Roseiconus lacunae: one gene and its partner. The protein of the gene in region 2 interacts with the protein of the main gene of each other region in a pairwise test. Links are inferred from orthologs where the notes say so. Each region holds a gene or a part of one and is shown on either strand. Other genes may lie near its edges.

Region 1 (4,630 bases), on a different replicon or contig from region 2:
GCGTTCGCGAGGGTTACGTCGGCGCCCAAGCCGACGAGTACATCGGCGTACGCGACGTCATTGGTGAACGCCGCGAACAACAGCGGTGTGCCGCCTTTGGGATTCAGCTTGGCTTTGGCGTATCGCCCACGTTCGAGTTGAAGATTGACGTCGGCACCACGAGCGACCAACTCTTTAGCAAACGCGAGACTACCCAGCGTTCCCGAGCCAACCGGCGGAGGGTCACCGTCGGGGTTGTCACCGCGCGGAGGACGACGGACCCAACTGAGCGCGTGAAGCGGTGCAAAACCACTCCGTTGGTCGTTCGGATCGGCGCCACGGTCGATCAGTTCGATCGCCAGTTGAAAGTGCGCGCTTTCAACGGCCAACATGAGCGGGGACATTCCCTTACGAGGGGCGCGGCCAGAAGCGTTTATCGGGTTCATGCGGTCGTTGACATCCGCCCCGGCGTCCAGCAATCGGTGCACGACGTCGGAGTGGCCTTGCCGGGCGGCGAAGTGCAGGGCGGTGAAACCGCTACGCAATCTCACATCAAGTTCCGCTCCGGCGATTAACAAAGCGTCTACGACCGGTTCGTGCCCTGCCGCGGCTGCCCACATCAATGCGGTTTGTTTGTCACGCTGCCTTTGATTGACATCGGCACCGCGATCGATCAATGCTCGAACCAACGCATGATCGCCAAGGCGTGACGCATGCATCAGATATGTTTCATCGCCCGCGGTGGCTCCTTTTGCGTTGGCGCCGGCATCGAGGAGTCTCTTTGCCGTCGCATACGACCCGTAACGACAAGCGATCGCGAGTGGCGTGACGTCGTATTTATTTGGAACATCAACTTCGACGCCTGCCTCGATCAACGCATCGATACTGGGTTGATCCTGATGGTAGACAGCCCAGTGAAGCGCCGTCGTGCCATCGGGTTGTTGGACATTCGGATCGGCTCCACTTCGCAGCTTTAGCTTGAGATTCACCCACTCAGATCGCTCGGCAAGATCGGCGAGCGACGGAGCATCGGTTGGGGAATCGGCAGCCAGTGCAAAACCCTCGAGCATCACACAAATCGCAACGCCACAAATCAGACAACGTAGTACGACGGTGAATCCTGAGTCAACGTTCGCGGGAGGGCATTGTGACTGCATGATCTAGACGATGGAAATGCGTGCGGTTCGGAAAGTGATTCCAAACCACTATGATACCGCATCTCAGATCGCGTGTTTGCCGTTGTACGTCCCTGCTTTCACGGTTGCGAGCGATTCCGAGCCTGTCAGCGTGACGTTGCCATCGATGATGACGTCGGATTCAAAAGATAGATTACCCTCGACAGTGAGCGTTTCGCAGTTTTTCAGCGATGGCGCAACGGGAATGCGTTCCTGAAGATCGGCGATCTTTTTGAAGTATCGATCGTCCAATTTGATTTCCGGCGGAGCCCCTTGGCGTGATTGGATCAGACCGACAGAGTGATCCGAGTGAACTTCGTAAGCATCGCTACGGACGGCGAGTAGATCGCCGGTGGTCTTAACGGGCGCGAACCTAGATCGTGGCACACGGATCGCGTCGGTGTTTGGCAACGTTTCGATCGCCGCGCCCATCGCGGTTTCTAATTGGAAAACTTTGGTCGAATGAGCATTCTTGGGATCGACCGTTTTGCGATTGGTGATCGTCGGCAACGAGACGGTGCCGTCGCCTTGCTCAAGGTATTCGTTCAACTGGTGCAGGTCGATCCACAAGTTGTTCGTGTTGAAATAGCGATGTCGTGTGATGTCTTGGAACTGATCCTCTTCGTCTGGATGGCACTGCGCTTTCTCGCGAAGCAACAAACCTCCGTCGGCATCCTGTGCTAAGTGGCCACCTTTGCGATCGGCGGCGGTGCGATCGGCGACTTCCATCATGAAAGACGCTCCGCTGCGGATAAAGTGACCAAGGATTCGCAGATCAAGCGTCGCACCAAGGTTGTCGGCGTTAGAAACAAACAGATAGCGCCGGCCTTGCTTGAGCAGCGTTTGCAACGTCCCGCTAGTAACGAGCGCGGCGTAGATATCCCCGTGCCCCGGCGGGCACCATTGCATCGACGGATCGTCCGGCCATTCCGCTGGCATCAAGCTTTCCGCATCAATCTTTGGAACCTGGTGCTGCAGGAAAGAGATCACGTCCACGTCGCCACTAAATGCGTTGACGGCAGCGGCCGTTTGTTGTTCGGTTGAAAAGCTATTCATCAAAACCAGAGGAATGCCGAGCGATTGATTTTGACGAAGGATCAATTCCAGGAATGTGTCGTCGCCACGAACAGGTAGCAGCGATTTTGGACCATCAAGCCCCATCGACGTTCCCAACCCACCGTTTAACTTCAGCACGGCGGTCGACGCGAGGTGGTCGCGGCCGAACGATTCCAACGAGGCGTCCAGGGCATCGGCGTCGGTGACCGAGTCGACCGGTTCGATGTCGGCTTCGCGGATCGTCGCTTCCTCTCCGCTACAAAGATGGTCGTAGTGCTGACGAAAAATCTGGACGACGATGTCGGGCGTGTCGGCTTCGGCAAGTTTGGTGGCAACGGCGTCCCAGTTGGCTGACATTGGTTCTTCGTGATTGGTGTAAACAGAACAGGGCGAGTGCCCAATCGTTTGAACATACGGGTTCAGGGCATCAACCGACGGGCGTTAGCCCCGGTGATCGCACCGAAACTGTGGCTAACGCCATGCGGCTAAACCTGCAAATCGATTTGGAACGAAGCACTAGGCCTTTTTCGTTTCGACCGGCCGTTTGCGATTGGGGTACAGTTCGCGACAAATCGCACATCGCGTGCCATCACATCCTCGTGCCGTACAGTGCTCGCGGCCATAGAAGATGATTTGCAAATGAAGTTTATTCCATGACGTTTCGGGGAACAGTTTCTTCAAATCGGCTTCGGTTTGGGAGACATTCTTTCCATTAGTCAGGCCCCAACGCTGTGCGAGTCGATGGATGTGTGTGTCGACCGGAAATGCCGGGTGACCGAACGCTTGGCTCATCACGACACTGGCCGTTTTGTGGCCAACGCCTGGCAGTAATTCGAGCGCCTCGAACGTTTCCGGGACGCGGCCATTGTGTTCGGTCTCGATGATCTCGGATAGGCGGGCCAGGCTTTTCGCTTTTTGTTTGGAAAGCCCCAGCGGACGAATGATCTCCAGGATTTGCTGTTCGCCAAGTTTCCACATCGCTTTTGCGGTGGGCGCTTGCCGGAAGAGTTCCGGCGTGATTTCGTTGACCTTTTTATCGGTGCACTGTGCACTGAGCACGACGGCCACGAGCAGCGTGAATGGATCGGCGTGATCAAGTGGGATCGGCGTTTCCGGATAAAGTTCTTCGAGCCGCTCGAGAACTCGAGCGGCACGTTCTTTCTTAAGCATCGTCGAATCGGAAACTTACGAGTTCAGCGGCGGTTGCATTTTCAAATGTTCAAACGCTTTGGTCGTCGCGATACGTCCCCTTCGCGTTCGGACGATCAATTCGCTTCGCAACAAAAACGGTTCGACTTCGTCTTCCAGGGTATCGCTGCTGACGTTCATGGTGTGCGCGATTGCTTCTAATCCGCTCGGTCCGCCGGCGAACACACGGATCAAGGTTTCCAGGTAGTTTCGGTCCTGTTTGTCGAGCCCCAAACGATCGATGCCGATCATGTCCAACGCGTCTCTAGCGACGCCGATGGTGACAATCCCTTTGGCGCGGACTTGGGCATAATCTCGAACCCAATGCAAACGGTTGTTGGCCAGTCGCGGAGTGCTCCGCGAACGTCGCGCGATTTCGGCCGCGGCGGCTTGCTCGACTTCGATCGAAAGCTTCTTGGCATTACGAAGCACCAGATCGGTGAGCTGGTTTTCGGAGTACCAGCCCAGGTGTTCGCGGATTTGGAATCGATCACGAAGCGGTGCGCTCAACATCCCTGCGCGGGTTGTCGCGCCGATCAGTGTGAACGGTTGCAGTTCGAAATTCAGAGTTCTTGCGTTGACGCCTTCGCCGAGGACGATATCGATCCGGTAGTCTTCCATCGCCGTGTAAAGGTATTCTTCAACGGCCTTGGGGACGCGGTGGATCTCGTCAATGAACAACACGCTATGCGAGGAAACATTGGTTAGGTAGGGCAGCAGGTCTTTGGGGGCGCTTAACCCGGCGCCGTTTGCCATTTGGATCGTCGTTCCCATCTCTGCGGGGATGACCGTCGCAAATGTCGTTTTGCCCAACCCCGGCGGTCCGTCAAAAAGCACGTGACCGAGTGGTTCGCTGCGACGCATCGCGGCTCCGATGGCGATTTTCAATCGTTCGATGACGTCGCGTTGTCCGACCATTTCGTCCAGACGCGTCGGCCGTAATTTGCCGTCGTTCTCGTCCGGCGAAGGGTTCAGCCCATCGGAACCATCCGGCGTGTCGGGGGGATCGGGGGTATCCATCGATTTTGCGGACGAGCCACCCAGTTTTTCGGGGGTTGCGTCCTGGTCACCGGGGTCTCGGGGATCCGATTGTTGGTAGACTGCCTCGCGAGCCATTTGGTCTTCCGTCCGTGCAATTCCACGTGGTTTACATTGTCTGCCCTGTTTTACCCGAAACCTCCATTCTCGTCGGCGCGTCCTTGCAGATTAAATCTTGGTCATGAGCGAATCTT
Region 2 (6,109 bases):
ACACGATCGTCGTCGCGCATTCATGAAAGCCACGGCAATGACCATTTGGCTGAATCTGAATCTGATCAGAACCCTAGAATGCGAGCAGTAGCCGACTGGGGGCTTCCAAGTAGCCAATCACGTCATTGAGGAAACGAGCCGCCGTGCCACCGTCAACAAGCCGGTGATCATAAGAAAGCGAAAGCGGCATCATCAGTCGAGGCTGGATGCTATCGTCGGGCATCACGACGGGCAGTTTGCGGCTGCGTCCGACCAACAGAATTGCAACTTCGGGAACGTTGACGATCGGAGTTGAGTACTGACCGCCGATCGCGCCGAGGTTACTGATCGTGAACGAACCACCGCGAAGATCGTTGACAGGGAACTGCCCGCTGCGGACTTTGCCCGCCATCTCGGCGAGGGCACGCGTGATACCTGGAACGCTCATTTGATCCGCGTTCTTCATCACCGGAACTACCAGACCGCGATCTGTGTCGACCGCGATTCCGACGTTCACATAGTCTTTGTAAATGATCTGTTCGTTCTCGCGATCGACGGTGGCGTTGATCGACGGGTGGTGCTTCAAAGCGGTTGCGACCGCTTTGATTAAGAACGGCATCGACGTCAGCTTCAGCCCTTGGGCGGCATAGTCTTCTTTGCTGCTCTGACGCAAGCGTTCCAGTTCGGTGATGTCCGCGTCATCAAAGTTTGTGACACGAGGAACGTTCGACCAGCTTTTGTGCATTTGGTCGCTGATCGTTTTCCGGATCTTGCTCATCCGTTCCACACCGACGGTTCCGTAATCGTCACTGGCGATCGTGCCTGGCAATTGGGACGAAGCGGCACCGGCTTGCGGCGCGGCCGCCTGCGGAGTCGACGCAGCAGCCTGACCGGCGGAAGCGGGTGGCTGAGCGACGGCGGCTTGGCTGGACGAGCGAACGGCCGACAAAACATCGTCACGCGTGATGCGTCCGCCTTCGCCGGTTCCGGCAACGCGTCCCAAGTCGACGCCGACTTCTCGAGCGAAACGCCGCACGGCAGGCCCGGCAGGGATCACATCGCCGGAGGCCGGTGCGGGTGCGGGTGCGGGCGATTGAGGTGCGGGTGCGGATTGGACTGGCGCGGCAGGTTGTGGCGGCGCGGGTGCAGGCGTTTGAGGAACCGTTGGTGACTGCTGTGCCGGTGGTTGTGGGGTCGGCTCTGGGGCGGGCGCCGCTTCTTGTTTCGGCTCGGGTGCCGCTTCGGGTTCTTTCGCCGGTGCTTCTGGGGCTGGGCTTTCCGGCGCTGGGGTGCTGGCCCCCGACCCGGCTTCGACTTCGATCAAGACGCCACCGATCGCGACGGTGTCACCTTCGCTGACCACAATCTTGGAAACCTTGCCGGCTACCGAGGAGGGAACGGGAACGGTCGCCTTGTCCGTTTCCATTTCGACGATGTCTTGGCCTTCGGTGATCGTGTCGCCAACGGAGACGAAAACTTCCAGGACGTCGCCGGATTCGATTCCATCGCCAAGTTCGGGAAGGGTAACTTCGGTTGCCATCGTTGTGAATTCTTTAACGCTTGATCGGGAAAATCGCCTGCGGTCCAAGTCACCGGGTTGCAACCAAACGCAGCCCTTCGATGACTCGACCGATGAAACGGGAAATGTCGGGGTATTCCGACTGGTTATGCATAGTACGGATCGACTTTGTCGGGATTGTACCCGAGGTCTTCGATCGCCTTTTGGACATCTTCGGGGCCGAAAACGCCAGCCTTGGAAAGTCGGCTGAGGGTCGCGATCACGATCGACTCGGCGTCAACTTCGAAGTGTCGACGCAGTGCCTCGCGGGTTTCGCTGCGGCCCATGCCGTCGGTACCGAGGACGAAGTAGTCACCTGGCATCCAAGGCGTCAGTTGTTCGCCGAGTGCACGAACGTAGTCGCTCGCCGAGATGAAGGGACCCTCGACACCTTCGACGCATTCTTCCAAGTAGCTTTTGCGTGGTGTTTCGGTGGGGTGCAGCATGTTCCAGCGTTGGCATGCGGCCGCCTCACGACGCAGTTCGGTGTAACTGGTCACGCTCCAGGCATCGCTGGCGATGCCGTACTGTTCGGCCAAGATTTCTTGAGCCTTGAGAACACAGTTCAGGATCGCACCGCTGCCGAACAACTGCACGCGAGCTTTGGGGCTATCGACATCGCGGCTTTGGTACTTGTACATCCCTTTGACGATGCCCTCTTCGCAGCCGGCCGGCATCTCCGGGTGCTCGTAAGCCTCGTTCTCGGACATCAGGTAGTAAATGCACGTGTCACCTTCGGCGTACATCTTCTTCAGGCCGTGCTGGACGACGACAACGGCTTCGTAAGCGAAGGCCGGATCGTAGGAGCGAACCGTCGGAAACGCGATCGCATTGAGCAAGCTGTGCCCGTCCTGGTGCTGGAGACCTTCGCCGTTGAGCGTCGTTCGGCCGGCGGTGCCGCCGATCAAGAACCCTTTCGCACGCATGTCGGCGGCGGCCCAGATCAGGTCGCCGATCCGCTGGAACCCAAACATGCTGTAGTAGATATAGAACGGAATCATGTTCACGCCGTGGCAGCTGTACGCGGTGCCGGCGGCGTTGAAGCTGGCCATCGAGCCCGCTTCGGTGATTCCTTCTTCCAGGATCTGCCCGTCCTGAGCTTCTTTGTAGTACGAGATGATCGCCGAATCGACGGGCTCATAAAGCTGACCGGCGTGAGCGTAGATCCCGAATTGGCGGAACATGCCTTCCATCCCAAACGTGCGGGATTCATCGGGCACGATCGGCACCATGAACTTTCCGATCTTCTTATCGCGGCACAGCGCGATCAACGTTTGCACGACGGCAAAGGTCGTGCTGATGGTTTTGTTTTCAAGCTTTTTGATGACCTTAGTCATGTCCTCCATCGAGGGGACTTCCATGGTCAACGGTTCGGTCGGCCGCGAAGGGAGGTAACCGCCAAGTGCTTTGCGGCGCTCATGCAGGTACTTGATCTCGTGGCTGTTCGCCGGCGGCTTGTAGAACGGGGTTTTGACGACTTCTTCGTCGCTGATCGGGATGCCAAAACGCGAGCGGAATTCGAGAAGCTCCTCGTCGTTGAGCTTCTTTTGGTTGTGGGCGACGTTGCGACCTTCGCCTGCTTCGCCGAGTCCGTAGCCTTTGATCGTCTTGGCGAGAACGACGGTGGGTTTGCCGTTCTTCATCTCGGTCGCCGTCTTGTACGCGGCGTAAACCTTTTCGGGGTCATGTCCGCCGCGACTGAGCTTCTCGAGCTTTTCGTCGCTGTAGTTTTCGACCAGCTTCAGTAGTTCGGGGTACTTGCCGAAGAAGTGCTCGCGGATGTAGCTACCGGGCATACCGGTGTATTTCTGGTACTGGCCGTCGACGACCTCGCCCATGCGTTTGACGAGCAAGCCGCTTTCGTCGCGTGCGAGCAGTTCGTCCCAATCGCCGCCCCAAATGACCTTGATGACGTTCCAGCCGGCGCCGCGGAAGATCGATTCCAATTCTTGGATGATCTTGGCGTTGCCGCGAACGGGGCCATCGAGTCGCTGCAGGTTGCAGTTGATGACGAAGATCAGGTTTTCCAGCTTCTCTCGCGAAGCCAACCCGATCGCACCGAGAGTTTCCGGTTCGTCGCATTCGCCGTCGCCGAGGAACGCCCAGACGCGTTGGCCGCTGGTGTCTTTGATGCCACGGTCACGCAGGTATTCGTTGAAGCGAGCTTGATAGATCGCCATGATCGGACCGAGTCCCATCGAGACGGTTGGGTATTCCCAGAAGCTTGGCATCAGCCATGGGTGCGGATAGCTGCTCAGCCCGCCGCCGTCTTCGAGTTCACGTCGGAAGTTGGTGAGCTGTTCGGCCGACAGACGTCCTTCGACGAACGCACGGCTGTACATCCCAGGCGACGCGTGACCTTGGAAGTAGACCGAGTCACCGCTAAAGCCATCCTCGCCACGTCCGCGGAAAAAGTGATTGAACGCGACTTCATAGAGCGTCGCGCTTGAGGCAAACGTACTGATGTGACCACCGACGCCACCGCCCCGATTATTACCACCGACAACCATCGCCATCGCGTTCCAGCGAATGATCGATTTGATCCGACGTTCGAGATCTCGGTTGCCCGGATACGCCGGTTGCTCGTGAACGGGGATCGAGTTCAGGTACGGCGTGTTGGTATCGGCGGCGACCGCATGCACGCCTTCTTGGGCGGCGCGGTCACGAAGCTTTTCAAGCAAGAAACGGACCCGCTCGGGGCCTTTGCTTTTCAGGACGTATTCCAATGAAGCCATCCATTCATTCGTTTCCGCCGAATCGACATCGATCTCTGACTGTCGCTCCAGTTCGCCGAGCTGCTTGCGTACTTCGTCTTGAGCAATGGTCTTAGAATCGGACATAGAGAGAATGCTTGGGTGGGGAATAGAAAGGTAAAGGCAAATCTGGGACCGGTCGTATGGGACCGGCAAGTGGCCAAATTGCGGGCTTTACGTCGAGTGGACCGCCTCAAAAGGGTAGCTTTCCAAGTGACGTTACGGCAAGGGCACGAAGGGGCGGAGGTTCACCGCAGCGCCCTTCGGTCGCAGGATTCGGGGGCCGAATCACCGCTAGGTTTGACCTTAGGCTAGCTCGTCCCCCGTAAAGTCCGCTCGCAACCGAAGCCGTCGACCGCTAAAAACTTTGCGTCTTCATCAGGATTTTACCCGGTTTCTCCCTCGACGGAGGAGTCCGCAAGGCGTTTTCGGTGTCCGGGCGTTCGATCCACATGATCAGCGTTCAAATGTTTTCTTTTCAAGGGAGTTTAATCGAGCATGACGCACCCACATCGTCGCGCCGTCGTCACCGGGGCCTCTTCCGGCATCGGCCAACAAATCTCGCTGCATCTAGCCCAGCAACCGTCGGTCGCGCAAATCGGGATTCACTACCGGAACAACCGAGCCGGCGCCGAGGAGACGGCAGCGATGGTTCGCTCGCTAGGAAAAGAAGCCGTGTTGCTGCAAGCCGATTTTGCATCTGAAGAAAGTTGCCACAAATTTGTCGACCAAGCCTGGCAGGAGGTGGCTGGGGACGATGGATCAAGTGGATCGCCGGACGGACCGAACGTCTGGATCAATAACGCGGGGGCAGACGTTTTAACTGGCGAAGCGGCCGGGTGGAGTTTTGACGAAAAGCTGCGTTATCTGATGCGAGTCGATGTGACCAATACCATCGCAATCAGCCGCCGTGTCGCAGCGAAAATGCGAGCGGATATCAAACAGTCGCAACGCCATCGTCGTAGCGAGTCACTCGATAGCGAAGACGTTTCGCAGTCACGCAACGATCGATCGATGGTCTTCATCGGTTGGGATCAAGCGCCTCACGGGATGGAAGGCGACGCCGGTCAAATGTTTGGGCCAGTCAAAGCAGCGGTGATGGCTTTTGCCGCTAGCTTGGCTCAAGAGCTTGCACCGGAGATCCGGGTCAACACCGTGTGCCCCGGCTGGATCCAAACGGCTTGGGGGGATTCCACGAGCGAGTACTGGGATCGTCGCGCGAAGGACCAATCGTTGATGCAGCGTTGGGGAAAGCCAGAAGATGTTGCCAAAGCCGTTGCCTTTTGCGCCGACGAAGCAAACACGTTTTGTTGCGGCCAAGTAATCAACGTAAACGGTGGATGGAACCGGCGCTATTAGCTGGTGCAAAGATTAACTGGTGCAAAGCGTGCCGCGATACCTTTTTCCTTCGCGCAAGTTGCCCCGGTAATTTCTTGTAGATCGGCAGCATCGCCCTGCTGGCGGTACCGCCATGCCGTTGGTTAATTTCGCTATCTCCCGAAAGGGTATTCAAGGACGCACTTCGACCGCCTGCAAAATCACGTCACTCAAGTAACCTTTGCGGTCGCAATCGAGCGCAACCGCGAGCATTCGAAACGGCAGGGTGAAAAAGATCGCAAACGCCCCAAACGCGACTTTTGTGCGTCCACGACGGCTTGTGGATTTTTGCGTTCCCCCCGTTCACCTTCGCGAATCGAAATCGGATAAACTGCTTGCTCGAACCTACAACTTGTCTTTCCCGATCGAGCTTTCGATGAGCAGCGTTACTGATTCTACCCAGCAAAAAGCAGACGACTTCCGTCAACGGTATGAACGAGTT

What was found.
Region 1: the proteins of aceE (region 2) and nth interact in binary tests that used the Escherichia coli proteins (3 or more experiments, as listed by UniProt). The link is inferred for Roseiconus lacunae from one-to-one orthologs.

The regions. Positions count from the first base shown.
Region 1 is NZ_VSZO01000015.1:215,542-220,171, forward strand. The notes cover bases 1,554-4,284. They hold nth (endonuclease III), read right to left. Parts: upstream 3,381-4,284; coding sequence 2,727-3,380; downstream 1,554-2,726. Other genes in these bases: FYC48_RS20420 (UTP--glucose-1-phosphate uridylyltransferase), read right to left, coding at 1,554-2,567; ruvB (Holliday junction branch migration DNA helicase RuvB), read right to left, coding at 3,396-4,284. In the rest of the region: FYC48_RS20415 (ankyrin repeat domain-containing protein), read right to left, coding at 1-1,136; more of FYC48_RS20420, read right to left, coding at 1,200-1,553; more of ruvB, read right to left, coding at 4,285-4,514; FYC48_RS20435 (sigma-70 family RNA polymerase sigma factor), read left to right, coding at 4,618-4,630. UniProt on the Escherichia coli protein: DNA repair enzyme that has both DNA N-glycosylase activity and AP-lyase activity. The DNA N-glycosylase activity releases various damaged pyrimidines from DNA by cleaving the N-glycosidic bond, leaving an AP (apurinic/apyrimidinic) site.
Region 2 is NZ_VSZO01000005.1:99,018-105,126, reverse strand. The notes cover bases 1,445-4,690. They hold aceE (pyruvate dehydrogenase (acetyl-transferring), homodimeric type), read right to left. Parts: upstream 4,378-4,690; coding sequence 1,645-4,377; downstream 1,445-1,644. Other genes in these bases: FYC48_RS08925 (2-oxo acid dehydrogenase subunit E2), read right to left, coding at 1,445-1,519. Outside these bases: more of FYC48_RS08925, read right to left, coding at 74-1,444; FYC48_RS08915 (SDR family NAD(P)-dependent oxidoreductase), read left to right, coding at 4,789-5,649; FYC48_RS08910 (AAA family ATPase), read left to right, coding at 6,044-6,109. UniProt on the Escherichia coli protein: Component of the pyruvate dehydrogenase (PDH) complex, that catalyzes the overall conversion of pyruvate to acetyl-CoA and CO(2).